4 regions of the Massilia sp. UYP11 genome follow, and region 1 is predicted to be linked to each of the others. Evidence: predicted binding sites of a transcription regulator. Region 1 holds the regulator's gene; each other region holds the start of a gene.

Region 1 (7,791 bases):
CACCGCCTCAAGGCCAATTCGCGCAGCCATGTGGTTGGCGAACTGATCGGCGGCGGCCCGCCCGCCCTGATCATCGCCCAGGGCCTGGAAACCCCGCCCGACATCCTGGCCATCTGCGACGAGCAAAACATCCCGCTGTTCTCCACGCCGCTGCCGGCGGCGCAGGTGATCGACTTCCTGCGCGTGTATTTGTCGAAAAAGCTGGCCCAGCGCGTGATCATGCACGGCGTGTTCATGGACGTGCTGGGCGTGGGCGTCCTGATCACCGGCGACTCGGGCCTGGGCAAGAGCGAACTGGGCCTGGAACTGATCTCGCGCTCGCACGGCCTGGTGGCCGACGACGCCGTGGAATTCTCGCGCATCGCGCCGAACATGATCGAGGGCCGCTGCCCGCCGCTGCTGCAGAACCTGCTCGAAGTGCGCGGCCTGGGCCTGCTGGACATCAAGGCGATCTTCGGCGAGACGGCGGTGCGGCGCAAGATGCGCCTCAAGCTGATCGTGCACCTGGTCAAGCGCGGCGCGCTGGACGAAGAGGTCGAGCGCCTGCCCTTCCACTTCCCGACCGAGGACGTGCTGGGCCTGCCGATCCGCAAGGTCGTCATTCCGGTGGCGGCCGGCCGCAACATCGCGGTGCTGCTCGAAGCCGCGGTGCGCAACACCATCCTGCAACTGCGCGGCATCGACACGCTGCAGGAATTCATGGAACGCCAGCGCCAGGCCATGAGCGCGGACTGAAGCGGCATTGGCGGCGCGGCGGCGTGCCATCGGGTGAAGGTTGCGGTATCATCGCCGCATGCACATCGTCCTCATCACCGGCATCTCGGGCTCGGGCAAGTCCGTGGCCCTGAATGTCCTGGAAGACGCGGGTTACTACTGCGTCGACAATCTGCCGCCGGCCCTGCTGCCGGCCCTCGTCAATACGGTCAACGAAACCGGCACCGGCAAGATCGCGGTCGCGGTCGACGCGCGCAGCGCCGAGTCGCTGGTCGAACTGCCGGTGAGCGTGCGCCGCATGCGCGAGGACGGCCATGCGGTCAAGGTCATGTTCCTGACCTCGAGCACCCATTCGCTGGTCGCGCGCTTTTCCGAAACGCGGCGCAGCCACCCGCTGTCGCACGAGCTGCGCCCGGGCGAGAACCCGGCCTCGCGCCGCACCCTGATCGAGTGCATCGCCGAAGAGCGCGAGCGCCTGTCGTCGATCGAGAACCTGGGCCACGTGATCGACACCTCGGAACTCTCGGCCAATAAACTGCGCGCCTGGATCAAGGAGCTGGCCGAGGTCGACCATGCGCCGCTGACCCTGTTCTTCGAATCGTTCGCGTTCAAGGTCGGCGTGCCGCTCGACGCCGACTTCGTGTTCGACGTGCGCGCGATCCCGAACCCGTATTACGACCTGGCCTTGCGCCCCCTCACCGGCAAGGATCAGCCGGTGATCGACTTCCTCGACGCCCAGCCTAGCGCCGCCGAGATGCTGGCCGACATCCGCGCCTTCGTGGCCAAGTGGCTGCCCTCGTTCAAGACCGACAACCGCAGCTACCTGACGGTGGCCGTGGGCTGCACCGGCGGGCAGCACCGCTCGGTGTACATGGCCGAGCACCTCGGCGCGTATTTCAGCGATACCGAGCGCGTGATCGTGCGGCATCGGGAACAGCCGAAGAATCCGGCTGCGTAATTTTTACCGCCAGCCCTCGCACGTCGTTCCCGCGGAGGCGGGAACCCAATTCCTCAGCATAGTGGCGACGTTGAACGTAGTGGGTAAGCACGAACTTGGATTCCCGCCTCCGCGGGAATGACGTGCGAAATGCGGTGGTGCATGGTCGCGTTAGCGGTGGATTACCGCAACACCGCCGCAGTATCCACCACCCGCACATCATGCATCTGGTGCAGATAGGCTTCCAGGTAGCCCTTGTGCGAAGCGCCGACGATGACCAGGAGCCGCGTGCCCGGCATGACGCCCACGACGTCGCGGATGTTCGCCGCCATGCGCAGGTTGCGCGTTTCCCAGTAGCCGATGTAGGCGCGGCCGAAGCGCTGCGGCGACGGTTCGTTCAGCGCCGCGCCGAAGTCAGCTTCGAAGACCGTCGAGACATGATCGGGCGCATTGTAGGCGCGGTATAGCGCCAGCATGCCTTCGGCGCTGCCCAAGCCCTGATACAGGATCTTGTCCGCCTGCCGGAGCGCGCGGTTGGCCGGATTGTCCCAGGCCTTCATGATCGCCTCGCCGGCCGCCTTGCGGTCGGTGTACGGACGGCCTGCCGATTGATCGTCCATCGCATACACGCGTTCATGACCCAGCCGGGCCGCCAGGCGCGCCGCGATCATCACGCTTTCGTCGGGATCGACCGCGAGCTTTCGCAGCTGCTCGACCAGGGCGGCATCCAGGCCGTCGCCGGCGCGGCGCTCCCCGGCCGGCAAATGGAACCACTGGACCGCAGCCGATGCCGGCTCTCCACCCGCCAGGAACAAGGCCGCCAGGCGTCGCCGCTGGGCAGGCGACGGCGTCGCCGGCCATCCGGCCAGCAGCTTCTCCGCTTGCGCCGTCGCTTCGGGAACGTCCAGACCGGTTGCGGCCTTCGCCGCCGCGGTATCCGGGCAATAGGTCTCGACCGTCTCCGCATAACGCGCCGCGTGACGGCGCAGAAAATCGCATTGCGGCCCGGAGCGCTCTTCGACCGCGATCGCCTGCGGCTTCCACGCCGCCAGCCGCTCGTTGAGCAAGGACAGGCTGGCAGGCTGGAACGTCTTGGGCAAGTGCGACAAGTGGGGTGAACCGAGCACCATGATCTCGTTGACCGGCCCTGCTGCCGGACCCTTGAGCCGGCTCGGATCGAAAGTTGGCTGATAGTCCTGGGCAGCGGCGGCGCCGCATAAGGTCATCGAGATCAGCAAGGCGGTCAGGCGCATCGGGTGTCCTTTCAGGTCATGAAGGCCCGATGTTCACACCCCGCCGATACGCTGTCACGCAAAAATGAATATGTTCGCCGTGATTATGCGAGGTGCCTGAGCGGATGCGCATGCGCCGGCCACACCGGTTCGAAAAAGCGTGCCACCATCTGCGGCGTCACCTGTTCGAGCGATGGCGGGTTCCATTGCGGCGCATTGTCCTTGTCGACGACGAGCGCGCGCACGCCTTCGAGCACTTCGCCATGCTCGAAATTGTGGCGCACCAGCGTGCGCTCCATGCGCAGGCAGTCGGCCACGGACAGCTGCGCGCCACGCGCCAGCAGTTCGTGGGTCACGCACATCATCAGGGGCGAACGCTGGCGCATCGCCGCCAGGGCCCGCTGCGCGAACGGCGTCGCGTCGCCTTCGAGCGAGGCCATGATCGCGGCCACCGAGGCCGCGCCGAAATGGGCGTCGATGCGCGTGCGCAGCGACGGCAATTCGCTCTCGCCCGCCAGCGCGGAAAATGGCGCCGCGAAGGCGCGGATCGCCGCCGGCAGCGCGGCGCCGGGCGTGGACGCGATCAACGCATGCAGGGCCGGCAGTTCGGCGCCGGGCACGAACAGGTCGGCCAGCCCGATATGCAGCGCGTCGGCGGCGCCGATCGTCAGCCCGGTCAGGCCCAGGTAATAGCCGAGCCGTCCCGGCGCATGCGACAGGAAATGGCTGCCGCCGACGTCTGGGAACAGGCCGATGTTCACCTCGGGCATGGCCATCCTGGTGCGCTCGGTCACGATGCGCAGGCCGCAATCCGGGCCGCCCTGGGCGATGCCCATGCCGCCGCCCATTACCACGCCGTCCATGACGGCGATGTAGGGCTTCGGATAGAAATGGATCAGGTGGTTCAGCGCGTATTCTTCGGTGAAGAAATCCTCGAGCAACGCACTGCCGCCCATCGGCGTCGCATGGCCGACCTCATGGAAGAAGCGGATGTCGCCGCCCGCGCACAAGGCCTTCTCGCTGCTGCTGGTCAGCACCACCGCCTCGACCTGCGCGTCATCCTGCCAGGCGCGCAGCGCCACGGTCAGCGCGCGCACCATCGCGAGCGACAGCGAATTGAGCGCCTTCGGGCGGTCCAGGGTGATGATGCCGGTGCGGTTGGCGATGCGGGTCAGGACATGGTCGGTCATGGGGTGATCCATCATGGAGAGACCTGCATTTTACCGAACACGCGCTGCGGGTAAAACCGGAAAGGCGGATGCAAAAAGGGCGTCCCCTCAGACGCCCTTAGCTGGTGTGAGCCCTGCGCCTGGTCAGGCGGCAGCGGCCTCTTCGCTGCCACGCTCCGGCAGGCGCTTGATCGAAGTACGGCTATGGTCCTTCAGCATTTGCTTGTGTTTGAGGATCTGTCGGTCCAGCTTATCCATCAGCGTATCGATCGCCGCGTACAGGTCTTGCGCGACGCTTGCCACGTGCAGGGTCTTGCCCGACACCTGGACGTTGATCTCTGCTTTCTGCCTTTTTTCTTTTTCAGTGAGGTTGTCGACGGCCAGGAAGACATGGGTGTCGATCACCTGGTCGAAATGGCGAATGATGCGCTCGAGCTTATTCTGAACGTATTCACGGATGGCGGGGGTCACTTCGAGATGATGGCCACTGATTGTGAGGTTCATACACACTCCTTTGAAAATGATGCACCGTGTGGACCACACCAACGCGACAAGGCACGACGGGTGTGGACGGCGCAGTTACAAGGACTTGCGGAGGCTTACAGGGGGTATCTTGAGGGCTTCACGGTATTTTGCAACCGTCCGGCGCGCAATGACCATGCCTTGTTCCCCGAGCATCTCCGCGATCTTGCTGTCGGATAATGGGTTCCTAGGGTCTTCTGCTCCTGTCAATTGTGCGATGAGCGCACGGATTGCCGTCGAGGATGCTTCGCCTCCCGCCTCGGTGGCAACGTGGCTACCGAAGAAATACTTCAACTCAAACATGCCGTGCGGGGTCAGCATGTATTTCTGGGTTGTGACACGAGAAATTGTGCTCTCGTGTAGGCCTAGTGTATCAGCTATCTCGCGTAAAACAAGGGGCCGCATGGCAACCGCGCCGTGGGAGAAAAAGTTGCGCTGGCGCTCGACGATCGCCTCCGCCACGCGCAGGATGGTGTCGAACCGCTGGCGCATGTTCTTGATGAGCCACTTCGCTTCCTGCAGCTGCGCGCCCATCTGCGCTTCGCTCTTGCCTTGCTTGAGCAGGCTGGCATACAGGCTGTTCACGCGCAGGCGCGGCATCACGTCCGGGTTCAGGGTGACCGCCCAGCCGCTCTTGGCGCGGCGCACGATCACGTCCGGCACCACGTAGTCCGACACGTTCGAGGCGAAGACCGCACCCGGATGCGGATTACACTGGCGCACCACGGCCTGCACCTCGCGCAAGTCTTCGTCGTCGCAGTCGAGCGCTTTTTTCAGCTTGCTGTATTCGCGCTGGGCGAACCAGGTCAGGTAACCTTCGACGATGGTCAGGGCCATGCGCCGCGTGACCATTGGCACGCCCGGCATGCGCCGGATCTGCAGCGCCAGGCACTCGGACGCGCTGCGCGCGCCGACGCCCACCGGGTCCATGCTCTGCACCAGCGCCAGCGCGCAGCGCAGCTCGTCGATCTCGATCTCGAGTTCTTCGGGCAGCCGCGCGTGGATCTCGTCGAGCGGCTCGTCGAGATAGCCGTTGTCGTCCAGCGCATCGATCACCAGCTCGGCGAGCGCACGGTCGCGCACCGACAAGGTGGCTTCGCGCACCTGCTCCATCAGGTGTTCGCGCAGGGTGATGGCGCAGGCTTCCAGCTGCGGGCGGCCGTCCTCGTCCTCGCCGCCGCCGGACGACGGCGCGCCGCCCTCGCTCCAGTCAGCATCAACGCGATCGTTGTCGGCGCCGCTCTCGAGGCTCTCGCCCTCCTGCGCCGGCGCGTCCTGGCCCTCGGCCTGCTGGCCGGGCGCCGGCGGCGCTTCGCCATTGGCGGGCGCATTGTTGATGGCGCCATCGGCCAGCAAACGCACCGAACGGTCGAGCGGATCGTCGAGCCGCTCGAGCAAGGGGTTATCGCCCAGTATCTGCTCGATCTCCTGGTGCAGTTCGAGCGTCGACAGCTGCAGCAACCGGATCGACTGCTGCAGTTGCGGCGTGAGCGCGAGGTGCTGCGAAGTGCGAAGTTGCAGGGACTGTTTCATCTAGGCGTCGCTCACATGCGGAAGTGTTCACCCAGGTACACGCGGCGCACCGACTCGTCCGCGATGATGTCGTCAGGACGGCCGGAGGCAAGCACCGCGCCCTGGTTGATGATGTAGGCGCGGTCGCAGATGCCAAGCGTCTCGCGCACGTTGTGGTCGGTGATCAAGACACCGATCCGGCGCTCTTTCAGGAAGCGCACGATGCGCTGGATCTCGATCACGGCGATCGGGTCGACGCCGGCGAACGGTTCGTCCAGCAGCACGAAGCGCGGATTGGTCGCCAGCGCGCGCGCGATCTCCACGCGGCGGCGCTCGCCGCCCGACAGCGACAGCGCCGGATTCTCGCGCAGCTTCTCGATCTGCAGGTCGGCCAGCAGGGTGTCGAGGCGCTCGTTGATCTGGTCTTTCGACAGCGGCTTGCCATTGTCCTTTTGCAGCTCGAGCACGGCGCGGATGTTCTCTTCCACCGTCAGCTTGCGGAACACCGACGCCTCTTGCGGCAGGTAGGACAGGCCCAATACGGCGCGGCGGTGGATCGGCAGGCTGGTGATGTCGGTGCCGTTGATGTCGATCGAGCCGGCGTCCGACGGCACCAGGCCCACGATCATGTAGAACGACGTGGTCTTGCCGGCGCCGTTCGGGCCCAGCAGGCCGACCACCTCGCCGCACTCGACCTGCAGCGACACGTCGCGCACCACCAGGCGCTTGCCATAGCTTTTCTGCAGGCCCTTGACGACCAGGGTGCTGCAATCGTCCAGCTCCATCGGAATCGCCGTCATTGGGCGCCTCCGCCTGGTGCGCGCTTGGGCGCCAGGATCAGGGTGCCGCGGCCGCCGCCAACCTTGCTCTGGCCGCTGGTGTCGTTACGCACCGTGGCCACTTCCTTGCGGTTGTCGTAGGAGATGAACGGGCCGGTGATCTGGTTGGTCATGCGCGCGCCTTCCAGTTCGCGCACGACGGCGTTGGAATACAGGCGCACCAGTTCCGATCGCTCGTCGTACTCGATGCGCTCGGCCTGGCCGTCGACCCACAGGTCGGAACCACCGTCGCGCTTCTGGCGGAAGGTGGCGACCTTGCCGCCGGCGGCGGTGAGGGTCACGCTCATATAGCCTTCCGGGCTTTCCTTGACCAGGGCGCGGTCGGACTTGAGCACCAGGGTGCCGCGGGTCAGGACCACGTTGCCGGTCAGGATGCGGGTGCCGGTCACCTCGTCGACGTCGAGCGAGTCGAAGTTGATGACTGCCTCCTTGAGCGAATCGGCGCGCTCGGCGGCCGCGGTCAGCGACAGCAGGGAAAGGAAAACGGCGGCAAGTAGTTTTTTCATGGTCGGTTAAGGGTCTCGGGTTGGCACGCGGCGCTGGTGCGGGGAATCAGCGCTGGCGTGGCGGATAGACGATCTGGCCGCGGCTGGACAGGTGCAGCTGCATGGTCGCATTATTGGCGACCATGCCGGTGCCCTTGACGTTGGAGGCGCCAAGCTGCATGTCGATCGGCAGATCGGTCTTCAGGATTTCTTCGTCGGGCAGCACGGTAAGCGCCTGGGTGCGCACGTGCAGCGATTCGCTCTGCGCGGTCTTGGGGCGCTGCAGGTCGACGTCGCCGATCAGCTCGACCCGGTGCTCCTGGTGATGGATTTGCGCGTTCTTCGCCACCACCGTCATCGGCGGGCGGCCCGGCTCGACGC
Region 2 (7,791 bases), on a different contig from region 1:
TGACCCCCGCGTCGAAGGAAGCCGAGCCGGAGACCGGCCTTGCATTCCAGTTCCTGGAAGACGGCGTGACGGATCAGTCCGTAATGACCGGCCATGCCAACGGCGTGATCACCCTGAACATTGCCGAAGCCGATCCGGCCGAGCGCGAACGCACGCGCGAGCAGATGCACGAGCGCTATCGCACGCTGCTGGGTCATTTTCGTCACGAAAGCGGCCATTACTATTTCGACCGCCTGGTGGCCGGCAGCCCGTGGCTCGACGAATACCGCTCCCTGTTCGGCGACGAACGCCAGGATTATGGCGAGAGCCTGAAGCGCCATTACGAGAATGGGCCGGCCGACGACTGGGCCGAGCGTTTCGTGAGCAGCTATGCCAGCTCGCACCCATGGGAAGACTGGGCCGAGACCTGGGCCCACTACCTGCACATGATCGATACGCTGGAGACGGCGCACTCTTGCGGCCTGCAGCTCAAGCCGCGCCAGGCCGACGAGCCTGCGCTCGACGGCATCACCCTGCCGACCAGGACGGACGCGTTCGACGATACCCTGAGCGACTGGTTCGCGCTGACTTACGTGCTCAACAGCCTCAATCGCAGCATCGGGATGCCGGACTCCTATCCGTTCACGCTCAGCCCGCCGGTACTGGAAAAGCTGCACTTCGTGCACCGCGTCGTGCGCGCCCGGATCGGGAAAGAGACGGCCCCGGTCAAGCCGGCCGCGACGCCGGCGCCCGCCACGCAGGGAGCCTGAGCAGGCGCACCGTCATGACGCTCGGCGGCGCCGTTTTTCTCGAAACGGTGCAGCGCGCGCCATGCTGGTGCGTCCCGTCACGCCGTCTGGGTCTGGGTCATCCCGCCCAGGGTCTGCGTCTGCGACTGGGTCTGTCCCTGGTCCGGCGGGGCCGGCTCGATCGGGATCAGGAAGTCGCGGCTGATGCCGTTGCCCAGCGCGTCGACCGACGCCAGGAAGCGCGTCAGGAAGGCGTCCAGGCCTTCTTCGAGGATGTCGCCGATCGGGGCCGATTGCAGCATGGCGTACAGCTCCACGGCCAGGCGCTCGGTATCGTGCGACTGCGCATTACGCACGTCCTTCAGGTTGGCCACCACCGCGGCCATGCACGCCACCAGCGAGCGCGGCATTTTCTCTTGCAGTATCAATAGTTCGGCCACCCGCGTCGACGTGATGGCGTCCCGGTAGACCTTGCGGTAGGTCTCGAAGGCGGACACCGAGCGCAGCAGCGCCGCCAGCTGGTAGAACTCTGCCTGCGTCCCGGCCTGGGCGGCATCGGCGCCGCCGAACCTGAACTTGACGTCGAGGATGCGCGCCGTATTGTCGGCCCGTTCCAGGAAGGTGCCGAGGCGGATGAAGTTGAACGCCTCGTCCTGGAGCATGGTGCCCAGCGTGACGCCGCGTGACATGTGCGAGCGGTACTTGACCCATTCCAGGAACTGGCCGGGATCGTGCTCGAAGGTGCGCTTGTCGAGATGCTGCTGCAGCATCAGCCAGGTCGTGTTCTCGGTTTCCCACACCTCGGTGGTCAGGGCGCCGCGCACGGCGCGCGCATTCTCGCGCGCCGCGCGCAGGCAGCTCGTGATCGAGGACAGGTTGTCCGGATCGCGGACCATGAAGTCGATCACGTCCTTCTGCGTGAGCGCGGGGTATTTGGCCTCGAACTGCTCCTCCAGCTCGGACACGACCAGCATGCTGCGCCAGCCCTGCTGCTCGGCCTGCCCCGACTGCGGCATCAGCGAATGCTGGACCCGGACATCGAGCATGCGGGCCGTGTTTTCGGCGCGCTCGGTGTAGCGGGCCATCCAGAACAAGTGGTCTGCGGTGCGGCTCAACATGCTAGTTCTCCAGTATCCAGGTATCCTTGGTGCCGCCGCCCTGCGATGAATTGACCACCAGCGAACCTTCCCGCAGCGCCACCCGGGTCAGGCCGCCCGGCACCATCGACACGGTCTTGCCCGACAAGACGAAGGGACGCAGGTCGATGTGGCGCGGCGCGATGCCCGATTCGACATAGGTCGGGCACGCCGACAAGGCCAGCGTGGGCTGGGCGATATAGCCGTCCGGGTTGGCCACCAGGCGCTCGCGAAAGGCCTCGATCTCGGCGTGGGTCGAGGCCGGCCCGACCAGCATGCCGTAGCCGCCGGCGCCGTGTACTTCCTTCACCACCAGCTCGGGCAGCCGGGACAGGGTATAGGCCAGGTCTTCCTTTTTCCGGCACTGGTAGGTCGGCACATTGTTCAGGATCGGCTTTTCGCCCAGGTAGAATTCGATCATGTCCGGCACGAAGGGATAGATCGACTTGTCGTCGGCCACCCCGGTGCCGATGGCGTTGGCCAGGCCGACCCGCCCGGCGCGCACCGCGTCGAGCAGGCCCGGCACGCCCAGCGTGGACTCGGCGCGGAAGGCGCGTGGATCGAGGTAGTCGTCGTCGATGCGGCGATAGATGACGTCGACCTGCTTCGGCCCGCGCGTGGTGCGCATGTAGACGGTGTCGTCGCTGACATACAGGTCTTGCCCCTGCACCAGCGCCACACCCATCTGCTGGGCCAGGAAGGCGTGTTCGAAATAGGCCGAGTTGTGCATGCCGGGCGTGAGCACGACCACGGTCGGGTCAAGCGGTCCGTCCGGCGCCACGGTGCGCAGATTGTCGAGCAGCAGGTCGGGATAGTGCTCCACTGGCGCCACGCGGTTGCGCGCGAACAGGGCGGGGAACAGCCGCATCATCATCTTGCGGTTTTCCAGCATGTAGGACACGCCGGACGGCACTCGCAGATTGTCCTCCAGAACATAAAACTCGCCCTCACCTGCGCGCACGATGTCGACCCCGGCGATATGGGCGTAGATATTGGAAGGAACCTGGATGCCCTGCATGGCGGGGCGGTACTGCGCATTGTTCAGGATCTGCCCGGACGGAATGATGCCCGCCTTCAGGATATCCTGCCTGTGGTAGACATCGTGCAGGAAACGGTTCAGCGCCGTCACCCGCTGCACCAGGCCGGCCTGCAGCCTGGCCCATTCGGCGGCATTGATCACGCGTGGAATGATGTCGAACGGGATCAAGCGCTCCTTGCCGGCGTTGTCGCCATAGACCGCGAAGGTGATCCCCACCCGCTGGAAAGTCAGTTCGGCTTCGACCCGCTTTTGCGCGATCAGCTCCGGCGGCTGCGAGGCGAGCCAGCGCGCGAACGCGTCATAGTGAGGCCTTGCTGTTGCCGCAGAGGAATACATTTCATTGTAAAAGTTCGGCATTGGGCCCTCCAGTGGCATCAGTGCAATCAAGAAACGTGCCAGCTCGGCAAGGCCGCACGAACCCATTATATTGCGGGTATGAATCATGCTTATGCACAGTTGAAACAGGCATGTATCGATGTGCTGGTATTGTTCGTGATCTCTCCTATAAAGGCACGCCCGCATGGCTATCCGTATCGCGCTGCACCACAAGACCAGTTACCGCTACGACCGGCAAGTCACCCTCTCGCCGCATGAGGTGCGCCTGCGTCCGGCGCCGCACGCGCGCACGCCGATCCTGTCGTATTCGCTGTCGGTGCTGCCGCAGGAGCATTTCATCAACTGGCAGCAAGACCCATACGGAAATTACATCGGCCGCTTCGTGTTCCCGGAAAAAACGGATACGCTCGAGTTTACTGTCGACCTGGTCGCCGACATGACCGTCATCAATCCCTTCGACTTCTTCGTTGAGCAATATGCGGAGCATTTTCCCTTTGCCTATCCCGAGCAGTTGCAGGGGGAACTGAGCGCCTACGCCCAGCCTGAGCCGGCCGGCCCGCTGCTGCGGGCATGGGTGGCGGCGGCGCGGCGCGAGCTGCTGGCGGAGCCGATGAATACCGCCGACTTCCTGGTGGCGATCAACCAGCGCCTGCAGCGCGACATCGCTTATCTGCTGCGCATGGAGCCCGGCGTGCAGACGCCGGAAGACACGCTGGAGAAGCGCACCGGCTCGTGCCGCGACAGCGGCTGGCTGCTGGTGCAGATCCTGCGCACGATGGGGCTGGCGGCGCGTTTCGTTTCCGGCTACCTGATCCAGCTGCGCGCCGACCAGGAGGCGCTCGACGGTCCGAGCGGCGCCATCGAAGACTTCACCGACCTGCACGCGTGGACCGAGGTGTACATCCCCGGCGCCGGCTGGATCGGGCTCGACCCGACCTCGGGCATGCTGGCGGGCGAAGGCCATATCCCGCTCGCCTGCACGGCGCAGCCCTCGTCGGCGGCGCCGGTGACGGGCTTCAGCGACGAGGCCGAGGTCACGTTCGTCCACGAGATGACGATCACCCGCATCCATGAAGACCCACGCGTGACCAAACCGTATTCGGACGCCGACTGGCAGGCCATCGACCGCCTGGGCCGGCAGGTCGACGCCGATCTGCTGGCCCAGGACGTGCGCCTGACCCAGGGCGGCGAGCCCACCTTCGTCTCGATCGACGACATGGACGCGCCGGAGTGGAATACCCAGGCGCACGGCGAGCGGAAACGCGCGCTGGCCGGCACGCTGGCGCAGCGACTGAAGGACAGGTTCGCGCCGGGCGGGCTGCTCCACTACGGCCAGGGAAAATGGTATCCGGGTGAACCGCTGCCGCGCTGGGCGCTGAACATCTTCTGGCGCGTCGACGGCGAGCCGCTGTGGCGCGACCCCGACCTGTTTTCCAGCGAACACGTCGACGACGGCTATGGCGCCGCGGACGCCGCCCGTTTCGCCGCCGCGCTGGTCGATGCGCTCGGCCTGCCCGCCGGCAGCGTCATCCCCGCCTATGAGGACGTGCTGCTGCAGGCCCAGCGCGAGCAGGCGCTGCCGTCCAACCTCGATCCCCTGCAGGCAGACCTGGACGCGCCGGAGGAACGGCGCCGGCTGGCGCGCCTGCTCGAACGCGGCCTGGGCCAGGTGGCCGGCTACGTGCTGCCGCTGCAGGCCGCGGCCGGCGCCGGCTGGCGCACCTCGGCCTGGCCGCTGCGGCGCGAACACCTGTACCTGATCGAGGGCGACTCGCCGATCGGCCTGAGACTGCCGCTGGCCTCGCTGCCATGGGTGCTGGCGCAGGAACGCGATCCCGATGTCGAGGTCGACCCGTTCGCCCCGCGCGCCGCCCTGGCGCCCCTGCAAGAGGCCGTGCAAGCGGCGCCGGGCCGCGCTGGCGGCCAGCAGGCCGGCAGGACCGGCGCGCCGGGCGCGCCCTCAGAGCCTGCCGCGCGCGACGAGCCTGCCGCGCGCGAGGTGATCCACACCGCGCTGTGCGTCGAAGTGCGCGCCGGGCGCCTGCACGTCTTCATGCCGCCGCAGCAACGCCTTGAGGATTACCTGGCGCTGGTCGGCGCGGTCGAGGCCACCGCCGCCAGGCTCGGGATGCAACTGCGGATCGAAGGCTATGCGCCGCCGCGGGACCCGCGCGTCAAGCTGCTCAGCGTCACGCCCGACCCTGGCGTCATCGAAGTCAATATCCATCCGGCCGCCTCGTGGAACGAGCTGGTGCACAACGTGACGACCCTGTACCAGGAAGCGCGCCTCACGCGCCTGGGCACCGAGAAATTCATGCATGACGGCCGCCACACCGGCACCGGTGGCGGCAACCACGCCACCCTGGGCGGCGCCAGCGCCGAAGACAGCCCGATGCTGCGCCGTCCCGACCTGCTCAAGAGCCTGATCACCTACTGGCAGATCCATCCCGCCCTGTCCTACCTGTTTTCGGGGACCTTCATCGGACCGACCAGCCAGGCTCCGCGCGTGGACGAGGCGCGCGACGACAACCTGTATGAACTGGCGATCGCCTTCCAGCAGATGGACAAGGTGCTGCCGACCCTGCAGCCGGGCGACAAGCCGTGGATGGTCGACCGCCTGCTGCGCAACCTGCTGGTCGACCTGACCGGCAATACGCACCGCGCCGAATTTTCGATCGACAAGCTGTATTCGCCGGATGGCCCGACCGGCCGCCTGGGCCTGGTGGAGTTCCGCGCCTTCGAAATGCCGCCGCACGAACGTATGAGCCTGCTGCAAATGCTGTTGCTGCGGGCCCTGGTCGCGCGCTTCTGGCGCGAGCCCTGCGAGGCCGGGCTGGTGCACTGGGGCACCGCCCTGCACGACCGCTGGATGCTGCCGCATTTCGTCGCCCAGGATATCCGCGACGTCGCGCGCGACCTGCGCGCGGCCGGCTATGCCTTCGAAGACCACTGGTTCGAGCCCTTTATCGAATTCCGCTTCCCGCGCTTCGGCACCGTCGTCTACGAGGGCGTCGAGATGGAGCTGCGCCAGGCGATCGAGCCGTGGAACGTGCTGGGCGAAGAAGTCGCGGCCGGCGGCACCGCGCGCTACGTCGATTCGTCGGTCGAACGCATGCAGCTGCTGGTGCGCGGACTGACCGACGGCCGCCACGTGGTGGCCTGCAACGGCCGCATGCTGCCGCTGCACCCGACCGGCGTGCCGGGCGAGTACGTGGCCGGCGTGCGCTTTCGCGCGTGGAGTCCATGGTCGGCCCTGCATCCGAGCATCCGGGTCCAGGCGCCGCTGGTGTTCGACCTGGTCGACACCTGGAGCGGACGTGCGATCGGCGGCTGCACCTACCACGTGGTGCATCCGGGCGGACGCAATGAAACGGGCTCGCCGGTCAATGCCAATGCCGCCGAGGCGCGCCGTTTCGCCCGCTTCTGGCCGCATGGCCATACACCGGGTCCGATGACGGTGCGCAAGGAGCCGCTCAATCCTAGTTTCCCTATGACACTAGATTTACGCTGGCAGGCAGGCTAACCTGTCGCTTTCGTACCACCTGTAATCAGCAGCTTCGATGCCGAATCAACTACTTGCCCACTACCTGGCCGCGCCGGACAGTTTCGACGAAATGCTCGACGCGACCAAGGCGCCGCGCGCGCACTGGCGTGCGCTGCTGGACAACCTGGCGCACGAGGCGCCCGCCGTGATGCGCCAGCGCCAGCAGATGGTGCAGCGCCAGGTGCGCGAAAACGGGGTGAGCTACAACGTGCCCGCCGACGCCCACGGCCGGCAACGGCAGTGGGACCTGAACGTGCTGCCGCTGATCCTGCCGCACGAGGAATGGAGCGGCATCGAGGCCGCCGTGATCCAGCGCGCCACCCTGCTCAACAGGATCCTGGTCGACGTCTACGGCAAGGAGGAGATGCTGAGCGAAGGCCTGCTGCCGCCGGCGCTGATCCACGGCCACGCGGGCTTTTTGCGGTCCTGCCACGGCATGCGCCATCACGATGACGTCGCCCTGCACTTCTACGCGGTCGACCTGGCGCGCGCCCCGGACGGCCGCTGGTGGGTGATGGCCGACCGTACCCAGGCGCCCTTCGGCGCCGGCTATGCGCTGGAAAACCGCGCCATCATCGCCCCCACCTTCCCCGACCTGCTGCGCGAACTCAAGGTGCAGCCCCTGACCCGGTTCTTCCGCACCATGCACGAGAGCCTGGTGCACTGGGGCCGCCGGTGCGCGGCCGGCGGCGACGCGCCGGCGCCGCTGCGCGAGGGCGAAGCGCCGCTGATCGTGCTCCTGACGCCGGGCCCGCGCACCCAGAGCTACTACGAACAGGCCTACCTGGCGCGCTATCTCGGCCTGCCGCTGGTCGAAGGCGGCGACCTGACGGTGCGCGACGGCGTGGTCTACCTGAAAACCCTGGACGGCCTGCACCGGGTGCACGTGATCATGCGCCGGGTCGACGACGAATCGTGCGATCCGCTCGAACTGCAAAGCTCGTTGCTGGGCGTGGCCGGCCTGACCCAGGCCGCCATGCGCGGCAACGTGCTGGTCGCCAACAGCCT
Region 3 (7,791 bases), on a different contig from region 1:
ATCGGCGTGTGCGAGTCGGTGCCGACCAGCGTGTCCGGATAGGCCACGCGCCCTTCCACCTGGATCACGGGCGACATGCGTTCCAGGTTGATCTGGTGCAGGATGCCATTACCGGGCGGGATCACGTCGACGTTCTGGAACGCTCGCTTGGTCCAGTCGATGAAATGGAAGCGGTCTTCGTTGCGGCGATCCTCGATCGCGCGGTTCTTGGCGAACGCGTCCGGGTCGAAGCCGCCGCATTCGACGGCCAGCGAGTGGTCGACCACCAGCTGGGTCGGCACCACCGGATTGACCAGGGCCGGGTCGCCGCCTTGCGCCGCGATGGCGTCGCGCAGGCCAGCCAGGTCGACCAGCGCGGTCTGGCCCAGGATGTCGTGGCAGACCACGCGCGCCGGATACCAGGGGAAGTCGCGCTCGCGCTTGCGTTCGATGATCTGCCCCAGCGCCTGGTTCAGGAGGGCTGGATCGCAGCGGCGCACGAGGTTCTCGGCCAGCACGCGCGAGGTGTAGGGCAAGCCGTCGTAGGCGCCGGGTTCGATGGCGTCAACCGCGGCGCGCGTGTCGAAGTATTCCAGGTCGGTGCCGGGCAGCGGTTTCAGGTGATTCGCATTCATGACAAACCTCTTTATTTGCGCTCGGCCAGCGGCACGAACGCCAGGTCTTCGGGGCCGACGTAGTTCGCGCTCGGGCGGATGATCTTGTTGTCGATGCGCTGCTCGATGACGTGGGCGGCCCAGCCCGAGGTGCGCGCGATGACGAACAGCGGCGTGAACATGGCGGTGGGCACGCCCATCATGTGGTACGACACGGCCGAGAACCAGTCCAGGTTCGGGAACATCTTCTTGACTTCCCACATGACCGATTCGAGGCGCTCGGCGATGTCGAACATCTTCATCGAGCCGGCTTCGAGCGACAGCGAGCGCGCCACTTCCTTGATCACCTTGTTGCGCGGGTCCGAGATCGTGTACACCGGGTGGCCGAAGCCGATCACGACTTCCTTGTTGGCCACGCGGTTGCGGATGTCGGCTTCGGCTTCGTCGGCGTTTTCGTACCGCTTCTGGATGTCGAGCGCCACTTCGTTGGCGCCGCCATGCTTCGGACCGCGCAGTGCGCCGATGGCGCCGGTGATGGCCGAGTGCATGTCCGAACCGGTGCCGGCGATCACGCGGGCGGTGAACGTCGACGCATTGAATTCGTGCTCGGCGTACAGGATCAGCGAGGTGTGCATCGCCTGGACCCAGGACGGGCTCGGCTTGAAGCCGTGCAGCAGGTGCAGGAAGTGGCCGCCGATCGAATCGTCGTCGGTTTCCACCTCGATGCGGCGGCCGGCGTGGCTGTAGTGGTACCAGTACAGCAGCATCGAGCCGAACGAGGCCATCAGGCGGTCGGCGATGTCGCGCGCGCCGGCGAGATTGTGGTCGTCCTTCTCGGGCAAGGCGCAGCCCAGGACCGACACGCCGGTGCGCATCACGTCCATCGGGTGGGCGCCGGCCGGCAGCGCCTCGAGCGCGCTTTTCACCGCCTGCGGCAGGCCGCGCAGCGAACGCAGCTTCGCCTTGTAGCCACGCAGCTCGGCCTCGTTCGGCAGCTTGCCGTGCACCAGCAGGTAGGCGATCTCCTCGAATTCGCAGGCGTCGGCCACGTCCAGGATGTCGTAGCCGCGGTAGTGCAGGTCATTGCCCGATTTGCCGACCGAGCACAGCGCGGTATTGCCGGCGGCGACGCCGGACAGGGCCACGGATTTCTTCGGCTTGAAGGTCGGGGTCTCGTTGCTGATGGCGCTCATGTCCTGGTCTCCTGATTACTTGGCGTTGTTCTGGGCGAACAGCGCGTCGAGCTTCTGTTCATAACGATGGTAGTCGATGCGGTCGTACAGTTCGGCGCGCGTCTGCATGGTGTCGAGCACGTTCTGCTGGGTGCCGTCGCGCCGGATCGCGCTGTACACGTTCTCGGCCGCCTTGTTCATGGCGCGGAAGGCCGACAGCGGATACAGCACCAGGCCGACGCCCGCGCCCTTGAGCTCGTCGACGGTAAACAGCGGAGTCGCGCCGAACTCGGTGATGTTGGCCAGCACCGGCACCTTGACCGCATCCGCGAACCGTTTATACATCTCGAGGCTCGTCATCGCCTCGGGGAAGATCATGTCGGCGCCGGCTTCCACGCAGGCCACGGCGCGCTCGATGGCGGCGTCCAGGCCCTCCACTGCCAGCGCATCGGTGCGCGCCATGATCACGAACTCGTCGTACGGGCGTGCGTCGGCGGCGGCCTTGATGCGGTCGACCATCTCGTCCTTGCTGACGATTTCCTTGCCCGGACGGTGGCCGCAGCGCTTGGCGCCGACCTGGTCTTCGATGTGGCAGGCGGCGGCGCCGGCCTTGGCCAGGGTGCGCACGGTACGCGCGACGTTGAAGGCCGATGCGCCAAACCCCGTGTCGACGTCGACCAGCAGCGGCAGGTCGCACACGTCGGTGATGCGGCGCACGTCGATCAGGACGTCGTCCAGGTTCGAGATCCCGAGATCGGGCAAGCCCAGCGAACCCGCCGCCACGCCGCCGCCCGACAAATAGAGCGCCTTGAAGCCGGCGCGCTTGGCCAGCAAGGCGTGGTTGGCATTGATCGCGCCAACCACTTGCAACGGGGATTCTTCCTGGATTGCCCTGCGAAATGCTGCGCCGGCGGAGATGGAGGCCATGCTGTGTCCTTTCTGGTTCAGTCGATGTCGCCACTAGATATGCAAGCGGCGTGCCAGCGACAACAGGATGGCCATTGACTGAGTTTTTACTGTGAAATCAATGACTTGACCTGCCCATCATGAAGAGAATGGCGGCCGCGCTCCGTGCCGCCTGTGCATTCGTTTCAAATTGAAACGCCGATGTGAAATTGAAACACGGGCCTTCCCGCGCTTGAGCCCCGTAAGCGCACCCATTGATTCCAGCGACCGGGCGCACAATGAAAAAGGCGGCCCGCAGGCCGCCCTCGTTACCTCATGCTGCGCTGCGTTCAGTGTCCCGACGCACCCGCCGCTCCGATACCGGTCTCGGCGCGCACTTCCTGCGCCTCGAAGCCGGCGCGGTCGATGCGGGCACGCGGACCCTTGTCGGTGATCGAGAACAGCCAGATACCGAAGAAGCCCACCGACATCGAGAAGATCGCCGGCGAAGCGTACGGGAAGATCGCTGCGCTATTGCCCAGCACGTCGACCCAGACCGACTTCGACAGCACCGTCAGCACGACCGCGGTCGTCAGGCCCAGGAACCCGCCCACGGTCGCGCCGCGGGTGGTGCAGTCTTTCCACAGCACCGACATGAACAGCACCGGGAAGTTGGCCGAGGCGGCGATCGCGAAGGCCAGCGACACCATGAAGGCGACGTTCTGCTTCTCGAACGCGATGCCGAGCAGCACGGCGATGACGCCGAGGCAGAGGGTGGTGATCTTCGACACCTTCAGCTCGTTGGCGCTGGTTGCCTGGCCCTTCTTGAACACGGTGGCGTACAGGTCGTGCGAGACCGCCGAGGCGCCCGACAGGGTCAGGCCGGCCACCACCGCCAGGATGGTCGCGAAGGCCACGGCCGAGATGAAGCCCAGGAAGACGTCGCCGCCCACGGCTTGCGCCAGGTGGACCGCTGCCATGTTGTTGCCGCCCAGCAGTGCGCCGGCAGCATCCTTGAAGGCCGGGTTGGTGCCCACCAGCACGATCGCGCCGAAGCCGATGATGAAGGTCAGGATGTAGAAGTAGCCGATCCAGGTGGTGGCCCACAGCACCGACTTGCGCGCTTCCTTGGCGCTCGGGACGGTGAAGAAGCGCATCAGGATGTGCGGCAGGCCGGCGGTGCCGAACATCAGCGCCATGCCGAACGAGATCGCGGAAATCGGATCCTTGATGAAGCTGCCCGGGCCCATGATCGCGTCGCCCTTGGCGTGCAGCTCGGTGGCGGTCTGGAACAGCAGCGACGGGCTGAAGTTATAATGGGCCAGCACCGAGAACGCCATGAACGAGGCGCCCGACAGCAGCAGCACGGCCTTGATGATCTGCACCCAGGTGGTGGCGGTCATGCCGCCGAACAGCACGTAGACCATCATCAGCATGCCGACCAGCACCACCGCGATCCAGTAGTCCAGGCCGAACAGCAGCTTGATCAGCTGGCCGGCGCCGACCATCTGCGCGATCAGGTAGAAGGCCACCACGACCAGGGTGCCGGACGCCGCGAACACGCGGATCGGCTTCTGGGCGAAGCGGTACGAGGCCACGTCGGCGAAGGTGTAGCGGCCCAGGTTGCGCAGGCGCTCGGCCATCAGGAAGGTGATGACGGGCCAGCCGACCAGGAAGCCGATCGCATAGATCAGGCCATCGAAGCCGTCCAGGAACACGGCGGCGGAAATGCCCAGGAAGGACGCGGCCGACATGAAGTCGCCCGCGATCGCGAGGCCGTTCTGGAAGCCCGTGATGCCGCCGCCGGCGGTGTAGAAGTCGGATGCCGAGCGGGTCTTGCCGGCGGCCCATTTGGTGATGTACAGGGTGCCCAGCACGAACACGCCGAACATGATGATGGCGGTCCAGTTGGTGGCTTGCTTGACGCCCTGGCCGAGGTCCGGGGCGGCCTGGGCGATGCCGGCGACGGCAAGGAGAGCCAGAGCGGCTGCGGTATGGAAGCGTTTCATCATCATGCACCCACTTTCGCTTTGATGGCGTCGCTCAGTTCGTCGTATTCGCGGTTGGCGCGGCGCACGTAGATGCCGGTGATGACGATGGTGAACACGATGACGAACAGGCCCAGGGGAATGCCCCAGGTCATGACGCCTTCACCGATGCGGGAACCCATGAACTCCTTGTTGAAGGCGACCAGCAGCGTGAAGCCGTAGTACACGATCATCATGGCCCAGGTCAGCGTCCAGCCGAACCGGGAACGGGTTTCTTTGAGCTTGAGGTAATTCGGGTCGCTCTTGACCCTTTGTACGATATCTTGGTCCACTTTTGTCTCCTGATTTTTCTGGTATTGCCTTTTCGGCTGAGACCCATCCTACGGCTGGCCCCTTACCGGATTCTTACGGCATGGAAGTAAATGACCGTTCGCTTTCAGCTCCAGCCGTTTCAAATTGAAACCTGACGCTGAAAATGCACTAAACTTGAAACATGAACGCATCCCGCCCACCGCTCGACGCCGGTGACAAGCCCGTCATCTGGACCGTCTCCGTCTCGCGCCTGTCCGACCTGTTCCGCGACATCACTGTCGAATACGACCATGTGGCTTCGATCGAACCGCTGCACCTTGGTTTCGACGATGCGGCGAAACACATCCGCGAGCGCCTGGCGCTCGAACACTGCGACGTGGTCATCGCGGCCGGCTCGAACGCCGCCTGGCTCAAGGGCCGCGTGTCGGTGCCGGTGGTGGCGGCCAAGGCCAGCGGCTTCGACGTGCTCAAGGCGCTGGCGCGGGCGCGCCGCGTCTCCCACCGGATCGGCGTCATCAGCTACCAGGCGCCGCTGCCGGAACTGGGCGACTTCGCCGCCACCTTCGGCCTGGACCTGGCCCAGCGCACCTACGTGACGCGCGAGGATGCGCGCGCCGCGGTGCACGAGCTCAAGGCCGAGGGCATCGCCGTGATCGTCGGCGCGGGCCTGATCACCGACCTGGCCGAGGAAGCCGGGCTGACCGGCGTGTTCCTGTATTCGGCGGCCTCGATCCGCCAGGCCTTCGACGACGCGCTGGAGCTGGCGCGCCTGACCCGGCTCGAGGCCGGCCGCGGACGGCGCAAGGGAGCGGAACAACGCCCACGGCGCGGCATCAACGACCTGCGCGGCGACGCTCCGGCGATGGAGCGCCTGCGCCAGACCGTGGTGCTGTACGCGCGCTCGCCCAGCACCGTGCTGATCGAGGGCGAGACCGGCAGCGGCAAGGAACTGGTGGCGCAGGCGATCCACCGCGAGAGAGCGCGGCGCGGCGCCGACCGCCCCTTCGTGGCGGTGAACTGCGGCGCGATCGCCGAGTCGCTGCTGGAGTCGGAGCTGTTCGGCCACGAGGAAGGCGCGTTCACCGGCGCGCGCCGCGGCGGCCACGCCGGCCTGTTCGAGGCCGCCAACGGCGGCACCCTGTTCCTGGACGAGATCGGCGAAATGCCGCTGGCCCTGCAGACCCGCCTGCTGCGCGTGCTCGAAGAACGCGAGGTGATGCGGGTCGGCGGCACACGCCCGGTGCCGATCGACCTGCGCGTGATCAGCGCCACCCACTGCGACCTGGAAGCGCGGGTGCGCGAGGGGCGTTTTCGGGCCGACCTGTTCTATCGGCTGGCGGTGCTGCGCCTGCCCTTGCCGCCGCTGCGCGCGCGGGCGCAGGACATCGCGCCGCTGGCCGAATGGTCGCTCAAACACGCGCTGGCCGCGCTCGATGCGCGCCCGCATCCGAACCTGGCGGCCGAGATCGCGGCGTGCGCGCCCCTGCTCTCCTCCTATGCCTGGCCCGGCAATGTGCGCGAGCTGCGCAACCTGATGGAGCGGGTTGCGCTGTTCCTGGCGGCCGAGCCGCTGCAGTCGCTCACGCCCGCTTTCCTGCTGTCGGTGGCGCCCGAGCTGGGGCGCCAGCCGGCGCCGCTCGTCGCCGCCCCGCCGCGCGCGCCTGATGCGCCCGCGCTGCGCGAATCGGCGGCGGCGGTGCTGGCGCGCTTCGGCGGCCAGCGCGACCTGGCCGCGCGGCACCTGGGCATCAGCCGCACGACGCTCTGGCGGCGGCTCAGGTCCGAAGCTCAGTCGATATAACGCAGGCCGGCCTTCTCCAGGGGGCCGCGCATATCGTACATATCCAGGCCCAGCACGCCCGCGGCCAGCCTGGCGCGCTTTTCTTCCTCCAGGCTTTCGCGCTGCTCCGCCACGTGCGCGACACGCCCGGCGTCCTGGCCCGGCACCACCGCCACGCCATCGTCGTCGGCCACGATCACGTCGCCCGGATTGACCAGCGCCCCCGCGCACAGCACGGGAATATTGACCGACCCCAGGGTCGCCTTGATCGTGCCCTTGGCGCTGATGCACTTGCTCCAGACCGGAAAACCCATCTCCTTGAGCACGCGCACGTCGCGCACGCCGGCGTCGATCACCAGGGCGTGCGCCCCGCGCGCCATGAAGCTGGTGGCCAGCAGGTCGCCAAAGTAGCCGTCGCCGCATTCGGCGCTGATCGCCGCAACCACGATGTCGCCGGGCTGGATCTGTTCGGCCACCACATGCATCATCCAGTTGTCGCCAGGGTGCAGCAGCACCGTCACCGCCGAGCCGGACACCTGGGCGCCCGGCCAGATCGGGCGCATATACGGCTTGAGCAGGCCGACACGGCCCATCGCCTCATGCACGGTGGCGCTGCCCAGCTTGCCGAGCAGGTCGATGGTGGCGCGATCGGCGCGCGTGACATGGCGCTTGACCACGCCCAGCTGGTTCATCAATGGAACGGTCATCTCAGTATCCTTTCCGGGTGAGGAAGGCGTCCAGGCGCGGATATACATGGCGCGCGTTGCCCTCGAAAATCTGGAAACGGTCCGCGTCCGACAGGCTTGCCGCCTGCACGTAGCGTTTCGTATCGTCGTAGTAGTGGCCGGTGTCGGGATCGATGCCGCGCACGGCGCCGATCATCTCGGAAGCGAACAGCACGTTCTTTACCGGGATCACCTTGGTCAACAGGTCGATGCCGGGCTGGTGATAGACGCAGGTATCGAAGAAGATGTTGTTCAGCAGGTGTTCTTCGAGCAGCGGTTTCTTCATTTCCTGGGCCAGGCCGCGGAAGCGTCCCCAGTGGTAGGGCACCGCCCCGC
Region 4 (7,791 bases), on a different contig from region 1:
CACCTGCGGGGTGTCGGTTTCGAAGGCGGTCAGGGCCTCGCGCGCGTTGGCGAAGCTGCGGGTCTCCAGGCTTTCGCGCGCCAGGGCTTTTTCGAGCACCCAGCGAATCGATGCGTCGTCGTCGACAATCCAGATTGGTTTCATGTATTCGTGCTTCCCGCAACATGGATTCAATAAAGGACTGGTCGGCGCCCCGCTCGCCCGCGCTTATGGCAGGGGCAGCAGGATACGGAAATCCGTCAGTCCAGGCCGGCTTTCGCACTCGATCACCCCCAGGTGCTGCTGCACGAAGGTTTGCGCCAGCGTCAGCCCGAGGCCGCTCCCGCCGTCGCGCCCGGATACGAGCGGATAGAAAATGCGGTCGCGGATATCGGGCGCGATGCCCGGTCCATTGTCGATGATATGCAAGTCTAATGCCAGCCCGTAACGAACCTTCGCCAGGGTGACCTGGCGCGCCACGCGGGTGCGTAACGTGATCTCGGCGTCGCCCTGCGCCATGCGGCTCGCCAGGGCCTGGGCGGCGTTGTGGGCGATGTTCAGCACCACCTGGATCAGCTGCTCGAAATCGCCGCGAAATTCCGGGATCGAGGCGTCGTAGTCGCGCTTGATCGTCAAGCCCTGCGAGAATTCGGCCAGGATCAGGCTGCGCACCCGCTCGCACACCTCGTGGATATTGACGTCGCCGACGATGTGGGGCTTGCGGTGCGGCGCCAGCAACCGGTCGACCAGGGTTTGCAGGCGGTCGGCTTCCTTGATGATCACCTGCGTGTATTCCTGCAGCTCGAGCAGGTGGTGCGGCGGCAGTTCGAGTTCCAGCAACTGCGCCGCGCCGCGGATGCCGCCCAGCGGGTTCTTGATCTCGTGCGCCAGGTTGCGGATGAGTTCCTTGTTGGCCTGGCTCTGGTCGAGGATGCGCTCCTCGCGGTCGAGCTTCAACTGCTGCACGTTCTCGCGCAGCTCGATCAGGAGGGTGCCGTCGCCCAGCGCGCTGACGATGCTGTTCACGTGCAGCGGCTCGCGGTTGTTGCGCTGCAGGGTCAGGTCCTGGCGCAGGTCGGCGTAATGGTGGGCCAGCGCCTGGCAGATCAGGGCGGCCAGCTCGGCGCCGTTCTGGAACAGCTCGGGCAGCCGATGGCGCTGCAGCGACTTGAGCGACAGCTCCATCAGGTTCTCGGCGGCGGCGTTCGCATACAGCACTTCGCCGTCGGCGCCGGTCAGCAGCACGGCCGAGGCCAGCAGGTCGAGGCCGGCGTAGCGCGCCGGATCGCCCGCGTCAAAGGCGGAGGCGTCGTTCAAAGGTGGCAGGGTCATCTGATATTGCCGATCTCGCGCCGCAGCGCCTCGATATTGCGTTCGGTCCGGTTGATCTCGTCGCGCAGGGACGCCACCCGCGCCTGGTACTTGGCGTAGTTACGCTCGTTGCCCTGGCGCTCGGGCTCGCCGTTGTTGAATTCCTTCCTGAGGTCGGCCAGCTTGCGTTCCTCGATGCGCAGCTCGTCGCCCAGGATGTCGCGCCGCTCCTGGTCGCGCGCGCGCTGCACCACGTTGTCCACCCGCGGGAAACCCGACGGGGCGCTGGCGGCGGCCGGGCTCGGCGAGCTGGCCGAACCCGACCCGCCGGACGAACGCGGGGCCGGGATCGGCGCCGAAGCCGGCGGCGAGCTGTAGCCGGTGTCGATCAGCTGGCATTTGCCGACCTTGGTGTCGGTGTACAGGGGGCGGCCGTTGGCATCGAGACAGCGGTAGATCTGGGCCTGGGCCGAGGCGCCAAACAGCAGGGCGAACATGGCCACGGCGCCGTGAAAAACGATGTTTGTCATTCCAATCACTCGGTAGCTTGCATCAGCGGGAAGATGCATTGTAGTCGCGCCCGACTATACCCGAAGCAACAAAAAACGCGGGGAAAGCCATGGCTTTCCCCGCGTTTCGTGGCATCGCCGTCAAGCTTGGCGATGCGCAGGCACAACAGTATTGATCAACCGATCACGACGAGTAGTACATGTCGAATTCGGCCGGGTGCGGGGTCATGCGCAGACGCTGCACTTCGTTCATCTTCAGCTCGATGTAGGCATCGATCATGCTGTCGCTGAACACGCCGCCGCGGGTCAGGAACTCGCGGTCCTTGTCCAGCGCTTCCAGCGCTTCCTCGAGCGAGGCGCAGACGGTCGGGATCAGCTTGTCTTCTTCCGGCGGCAGGTGGTACAGGTCCTTGGTCGCGGCTTCGCCCGGGTGGATCTTGTTCTGGATGCCGTCCAGGCCGGCCATCATCAGCGCGGCGAAGCACAGGTAGACGTTGGCCAGCGGATCCGGGAAGCGGGTCTCGATGCGGCGGCCTTTCGGGTTTGCCACGTGCGGGATGCGGATCGAGGCCGAACGGTTGCGGGCCGAGTAGGCCAGCTTGACCGGGGCTTCGTAGCCGGGCACCAGGCGCTTGTACGAGTTGGTGCCCGGGTTGGTGATCGCGTTCAGCGCGCGTGCGTGCTTGATGATGCCGCCGATGTAGAACAGCGCGGTTTCCGACAGGCCGGCATAGCCGTCGCCGGCGAACAGGTTCTTGCCGTCTTTCCAGATCGACTGGTGCACGTGCATGCCCGAGCCGTTGTCGCCGTTGATCGGCTTCGGCATGAAGGTCGCGGTCTTGCCGTAGCTGTGGGCCACGTTCCAGATCACGTACTTCATGTTCTGGGTCCAGTCGGCGCGCTCGACCAGGGTCGAGAACTTGGTGCCGATTTCATTCTGGCCGGCGCCGGCCACTTCGTGGTGGTGCACTTCGACCGGGATGCCCATCGATTCGAGGATCAGCGACATTTCCGAGCGCATGTCCTGGAACGAATCGACCGGTGGCACCGGGAAGTAGCCGCCCTTGACGGTCGGACGGTGGCCGCTGTTGCCGCCTTCGATTTCCTTGTCGGTCGCCCACGACGATTCGTCCGAATCGATCTTGACGAAGCAGCCCGACATGTCGATCTTCCAGCGGATCGAGTCGAAGATGAAGAATTCTGGTTCCGGGCCGAAGTAGGCGGTGTCGCCGATGCCCGACGACTTCAGGTAGGCTTCGGCGCGCTTGGCGATCGAGCGCGGATCGCGGTCGTAGCCCTTGCCGTCCGACGGTTCGATGACGTCGCACTGCATGAACAGCGTGGTCTCTTCCATGAACGGATCGAGGTTGGCGGTGTTCGGGTCCGGCAGCAGGAGCATGTCCGAGGCTTCAATACCCTTCCAGCCGGCGATCGACGAACCGTCGAAGGCGTGGCCGGATTCGAATTTGTCCAGGTCGAAGTGCGACACCGGGACCGTGACGTGTTGTTCCTTGCCGCGGGTATCGGCGAAGCGTAAATCAACGAATTTGACTTCGTTATCCTTGACCAGTTGCATTACATCTGCGGCGGACTTTGCCATTCGGAATCTCCTAATTGAAAAAAGGATGTCGCGTCCTGAGACCGACAACTTGCATCATGTTGAAGCAGGAAGCATGCCAACTTGGTGACACACCCCGTGCCATCTCGTTTGCATGAGGCCATGCATAAATCGCTCTTGGGGGACCGGCCAGTTTACCCATAAAATCGCGTCGATCGGCAGACTTGCCGAAAGATTGTCAGTGCAGACTGGATGCACCAATCAAGTGCAAAAACATGCCGATGCACCATTCCAGAGCAGGATACACTGATCCATCGTGGTGCAGCGCAACCGAATGCCCAAAAACGGAACCAACATTATGACGATAGAAAATATTCTCGAGGAAGCGCGCCAACGTGGCGCAGGCCAGCCCTATGCCGGTGCAGTGACCCCGCAAGAGGCGTTCGAATTGCTCAAAAGCAGCCCGAAGGTCAAGCTGGTCGACGTGCGCACCAATGCCGAACGCGACTGGGTGGGCCGGGTCGCCATCCCCGACGCCCAGCACGCGGCGGTGCAGTGGGCCACCTATCCGGGCGGCGTGCCGAACCCGGACTTCGGCGCCCAGCTCGAACGCGTGGCGAACAAGGACGACACCCTGCTGTTCCTGTGCCGCTCGGGCGTGCGCTCGCGCCACAGCGCCCGCGTGGCGACCGAACTCGGTTATGCGAACGCCTTCGACATTCTCGAGGGCTTCGAGGGCGACAAGGATGGCGAAGGCCATCGCAAGACGATCGGCGGCTGGTGCAAGGCGGGATTGCCGTGGGTCGGGGCATGAGCGGGCAGCCCGGTGTCGGGATGAGCACCCCCATCGAACGCCTGGCGACGGCGCGAGAACTGGCCGACCAGGGCCGCTACGACGCCGCGCTGCAAGCGCTGGCCTGGTTCCACGAGCACGCGCTCGAACACGACCCGTCCCTGCAAGGCGTGCGCCGTTCCTACGCCCTGGCCGACTGGGCCATGCTGGCCGAGGCCCATCCGCCGGCGGCGGTGGCGCTCGAAGCGGTACGCGAGCGCAATACCGCCCTGCTGCTGGCCGGCCAGGGCAACCGCGACCACCTGCTCGACGTGGTCTCGATCGACCATGCGTGCGACCAGCCGGTGCGCACGCGCGACTTGTTCGTGAAGCTGGAAGCGCTGGCGCCGGCGCTGGCCGCTTCCTGCATCCGGGTCGTGCTGCCGCAGGTGATCGCCGCCGGCGACGCCGCGCTGGCCGAACGCCTGATGCCGAACCCGGAAGAAAACATCCGCCAGCATGCCGACTACCTGATGGACGCCTTCCGCGCGCGCCGCCAGCGGTTCACCGGCGCGCCCAGCATTCCGGCCGAAATCCACAATTATGTGCAGGACGTGAACGCCATCCTGGACGTGCTGGCGGCGCGCGGCCGGCACGCCGACGTGCGGCGCCTGCGCCGGCTGGCGGCCGACGCGATTCCCGCCACCACCCTGCGCCGCGAGGTGCGCGCAGCGCTCGTTCCCGGGGCGCCGGCATGGTACGAGCGCGGCGTCCCGCGCCGTCGCAACGAACGGGTCAGCTAGGGTTGGGCCTAATCGGGCCGGGGATCGCAGGCAGCGGACGAATCAGCCGTTTCCGCGCGCCGGATGGCCCGGCGCTGCGTGTTGGTCTGCTTCGCGGCCTGCTTCTCGGTTCGCTTCTCCGTCTGCTTCTCGGTCCGCGTCGCCGGCCGCGCCATCCTGCTGCCAGCCGCGTACGCGTTCGCGCACCAGGTGGATATGGCTGCGCAGCCGGTACAGTTCGTCCGCGTAGGCCAGCGGCACCGAGATGTGGTTGACGCGGTCTTCGAGGCTGTCCAGGCGTCGCTGCAAGTCGGTGCGCACCTTGTCGTCCGGCGCCGCGCCGCTGTCCTCGAACGCCTGCTCGATCGCGCGCAATTCGCCATACCAGCGGTAGACGCGCGAGCGCACCCGCCACACGTAGATCGGCGGCACGATCTTCGACAGCGGAATCAGGAGCGCGGTGAGCGCCACCACCACCACCCACAGGCGTTCGGCCAGGTTGGCCAGCCAGAAGCTCAGGTAGCGCTGCATGAAGGGCGGCCCGTCGCGGTAGTAGCGCGCGGCTTCCGGCGCCACCGGGATCTCGGTGTACTTGGGCGACGGAAACTGGCCCTGCTGCTGGAACCAGCCTGCCCCGCCGTGGATCTCGGTGGCGGCCTTCACCAGCAGGCCCACCAGGGCCGGATGGATTTCCTCGCGCGCCACCAGGGTCGCGGTCGGCGCGATCAGGTGGTAATCCTGGTCCGGGATATTGCGTCCCAGGTCGACGATCCCGCGCGGCAGCACCACGTGGGTAAGGAACGGCAGGCGCCGCGTGTACGCCTCGGCCTGGGCGAAGTCGAACAGCTTGACGCCGGGCGTCTGCAGCAGCATCTGGATCAGCGGCGCTTCCGGCGCCGACGCAAACACCAGGCCGTCGATACGGCCCGCCAATAGCTCCACCGTGGCCGGCGTATCGGCCAGGTCGCCGATGCGCACCTCCAGCGGCGCGATGCCGTTGGCGTCGAGCACCTGGCGCAGCAGGCGCGGCACGCCGGTGCCTTCCGGGCCCAGGTTGATGCGCTTGCCGCGCAGGTCGGTCAGCTTCGTGATGTCGGCGTCCGCGCGCAGGAACAGCCACACCGGTTCGGTGAACAGGCTGCCCAGCGACACCAGGTCCTGGCGCCCGGCGCTGTCCCCGGCATCGGCGTTCATCGTCTCGCCGTCGGTCGAGCCGCTCTGCACGAAGGCGACGTCGGCCTCGCCCGCCAGCAGGCGCCGCAGGTTGTCGCGCGAGCCGAGCGTCGGCGCCAGCGTCACTTTGATCTCGTCGCGCGCGAGCACGGCGGCGTACTGCTTGCCGAAGGTTTCGTAGGCGGAGTTTTCCTGGCCGGTGGCCAGGCGCAGGCTGCGCGGCGGCGCCGGATCGACCCACCAGTAGGCCAGCAGCAGCGCCGCGCCGACCAGCAGGATGGTCGGGCCGGAGGCCACGACCAGGTCGCGCAGCGAGACGATGCTGAAATTCTGCAGGCGCGCGCGCAGGCCTTTCACCTGCGCGCCGCCGCGCGCGCCCCGGCCTGGCTTCAGCGCACGCACTGGCGCTGGGCCGGCGCCGCCGGCGTCGCGCCCGGCGGCGCCGGCTCGATCATCGGCATCAGGCTCGGCGCCAGCGTCGCCAACAGCTGCACCGGCAGCGCGCTGGTGAAGTCGTAGTGTTCCGACTGCGGGCCATGCACATACGCCGTCATGCTGCCGTAGAAGCGTTCGCCGATATTGAACACGAACGTCGCCGACCGGTTCACGTAGCGCGATTCGACCAGGCGGCCGCCGCGCGCATACACGTCGAAGCGCTGGTCGCCGGTGCCGGTCTTGCCGCCCAGCGCGATGACGCTGCCGTCGGCCTGCACGAAGGCGGTCTTGACGCGCTTGGCGGTGCCGTCCGAGACCACGCCCTGGATGGCGTCGGCCACGGTGCGCGCGACTTCGGGCGCCAGCACCTGTTGCTTGCCGCCGCCCTTGTTGCGCTTGACCAGGGTTTCGTACGGCGTGTCCTTGGCGAAGTGCAGCGAATCGATGCGCTCGATGGGTTTACGCACGCCGCCGTTGACGATGATGCCCATCAGCTCGGCCAGCGAGGCCGGACGGTCGGCCGAGGCGCCCAGCGTGGTCGCGTACGACGGCACCAGCGAATCGAAGGGGTAGCCCATCTTTTTCCACTGGGCGTGGATCTTGAGGAAGGCCTCGACCTCGAGCAGGCCGGCGATGCGCTTGTCCTGGGCGTTCTTGCGGCTGGTCTTGAACAGCCATTGGTAGACTTCCTGGCGCTCCTTGACGCTGGCCGCCGTCACCTCGGACCAGGTGGCCTTGGGGTGGGTGCGCAGGTAGCTCACCAGCCACAGTTCGAGCGGATGCACCGAGGCCACGTAGCCGCGGTCGGCCAGCGACATATTGCGCGGATCGTACATCTCGTACATCTTCGGGATGCGTTCCGGATCGACCTCGTTGGCCGACGGCAGGGTCGCGTGGATGAAGGCGCCGAACTGGTCCAGCGTGGCGTTGGGCGCCACCGTGCGGTGGGCCGCGGCCAGCTTCGAGGCCAGCGGACGCACGCCGGAGAACAGCAGCGCTTCGATCTGCGCCGGGGTCTTGCCCTTGTACTTGTTCCAGAACTTGGCCAGGAAATCCTTGCCTTCGTTGTCGGCAAAGCGCGCCAGGTAGGCGGCGCGGCGCGGATCGTTGGCGTCGGCCAGCAGCTGGGCCGAGGAACCCGGCAGCTGGAACATGTAGTAGCGCACCACGTCGCGCATCATGCGCACGAACACCAGGTTCGTGGACTGGCGCAGGGCCTGGTGCACGTCCATGATCTTGCTGTCGTCGAGCTTGCTGAAGTTGCCGAACGTG

Evidence for each region. Region 1 encodes sigma-54, which starts transcription at its own class of promoters, with help from an activator protein. Its sites were predicted from a motif close to TGGCANGNAANCTGCTTT; they were not measured.
Region 2: a site for sigma-54 is predicted at 3,335-3,352, ahead of ABIB38_RS17785 (DUF2126 domain-containing protein). Genes of this name have one in related genera too.
Region 3: a site for sigma-54 is predicted at 2,731-2,748, ahead of prpB (methylisocitrate lyase). Genes of this name have one in related genera too.
Region 4: a site for sigma-54 is predicted at 3,461-3,478, ahead of glnA (type I glutamate--ammonia ligase). Genes of this name have one in related genera too.

Annotation. Positions count from the first base shown of each region.
Region 1 is NZ_JBNDJE010000001.1:740,398-748,188, reverse strand. Features, by position in the region: gene hprK (HPr(Ser) kinase/phosphatase) at 1-735, shown strand, start outside; gene rapZ (RNase adapter RapZ) at 794-1,672, shown strand; gene ABIB38_RS03290 (DUF5694 domain-containing protein) at 1,834-2,904, opposite strand; gene ABIB38_RS03285 (enoyl-CoA hydratase/isomerase family protein) at 2,988-4,073, opposite strand; gene hpf (ribosome hibernation-promoting factor, HPF/YfiA family) at 4,197-4,556, opposite strand; gene ABIB38_RS03275 (RNA polymerase factor sigma-54) at 4,632-6,107, opposite strand; gene lptB (LPS export ABC transporter ATP-binding protein) at 6,119-6,871, opposite strand; gene lptA (lipopolysaccharide transport periplasmic protein LptA) at 6,883-7,431, opposite strand; gene lptC (LPS export ABC transporter periplasmic protein LptC) at 7,478-7,791, opposite strand, start outside.
Region 2 is NZ_JBNDJE010000015.1:3,344-11,134, forward strand. Features, by position in the region: gene ABIB38_RS17770 (zinc-binding metallopeptidase family protein) at 1-749, shown strand, start outside; gene ABIB38_RS17775 (alpha-E domain-containing protein) at 827-1,846, opposite strand; gene ABIB38_RS17780 (circularly permuted type 2 ATP-grasp protein) at 1,848-3,260, opposite strand; gene ABIB38_RS17785 (DUF2126 domain-containing protein) at 3,424-6,762, shown strand; gene ABIB38_RS17790 (circularly permuted type 2 ATP-grasp protein) at 6,800-7,791, shown strand, end outside.
Region 3 is NZ_JBNDJE010000007.1:106,873-114,663, reverse strand. Features, by position in the region: gene acnD (Fe/S-dependent 2-methylisocitrate dehydratase AcnD) at 1-614, opposite strand, end outside; gene prpC (bifunctional 2-methylcitrate synthase/citrate synthase) at 626-1,786, opposite strand; gene prpB (methylisocitrate lyase) at 1,802-2,692, opposite strand; gene ABIB38_RS12860 (cation acetate symporter) at 3,001-4,662, opposite strand; gene ABIB38_RS12855 (DUF485 domain-containing protein) at 4,662-4,970, opposite strand; gene prpR (propionate catabolism operon regulatory protein PrpR) at 5,132-6,751, shown strand; gene ligK (4-carboxy-4-hydroxy-2-oxoadipate aldolase/oxaloacetate decarboxylase) at 6,739-7,422, opposite strand; gene ABIB38_RS12840 (amidohydrolase family protein) at 7,439-7,791, opposite strand, start outside.
Region 4 is NZ_JBNDJE010000020.1:22,798-30,588, reverse strand. Features, by position in the region: gene ntrC (nitrogen regulation protein NR(I)) at 1-144, opposite strand, end outside; gene glnL (nitrogen regulation protein NR(II)) at 208-1,311, opposite strand; gene ABIB38_RS20450 (DUF4124 domain-containing protein) at 1,308-1,820, opposite strand; gene glnA (type I glutamate--ammonia ligase) at 1,984-3,399, opposite strand; gene ABIB38_RS20440 (rhodanese-like domain-containing protein) at 3,716-4,171, shown strand; gene ABIB38_RS20435 (hypothetical protein) at 4,192-4,932, shown strand; gene ABIB38_RS20430 (TAXI family TRAP transporter solute-binding subunit) at 4,975-6,477, opposite strand; gene ABIB38_RS20425 (transglycosylase domain-containing protein) at 6,474-7,791, opposite strand, start outside.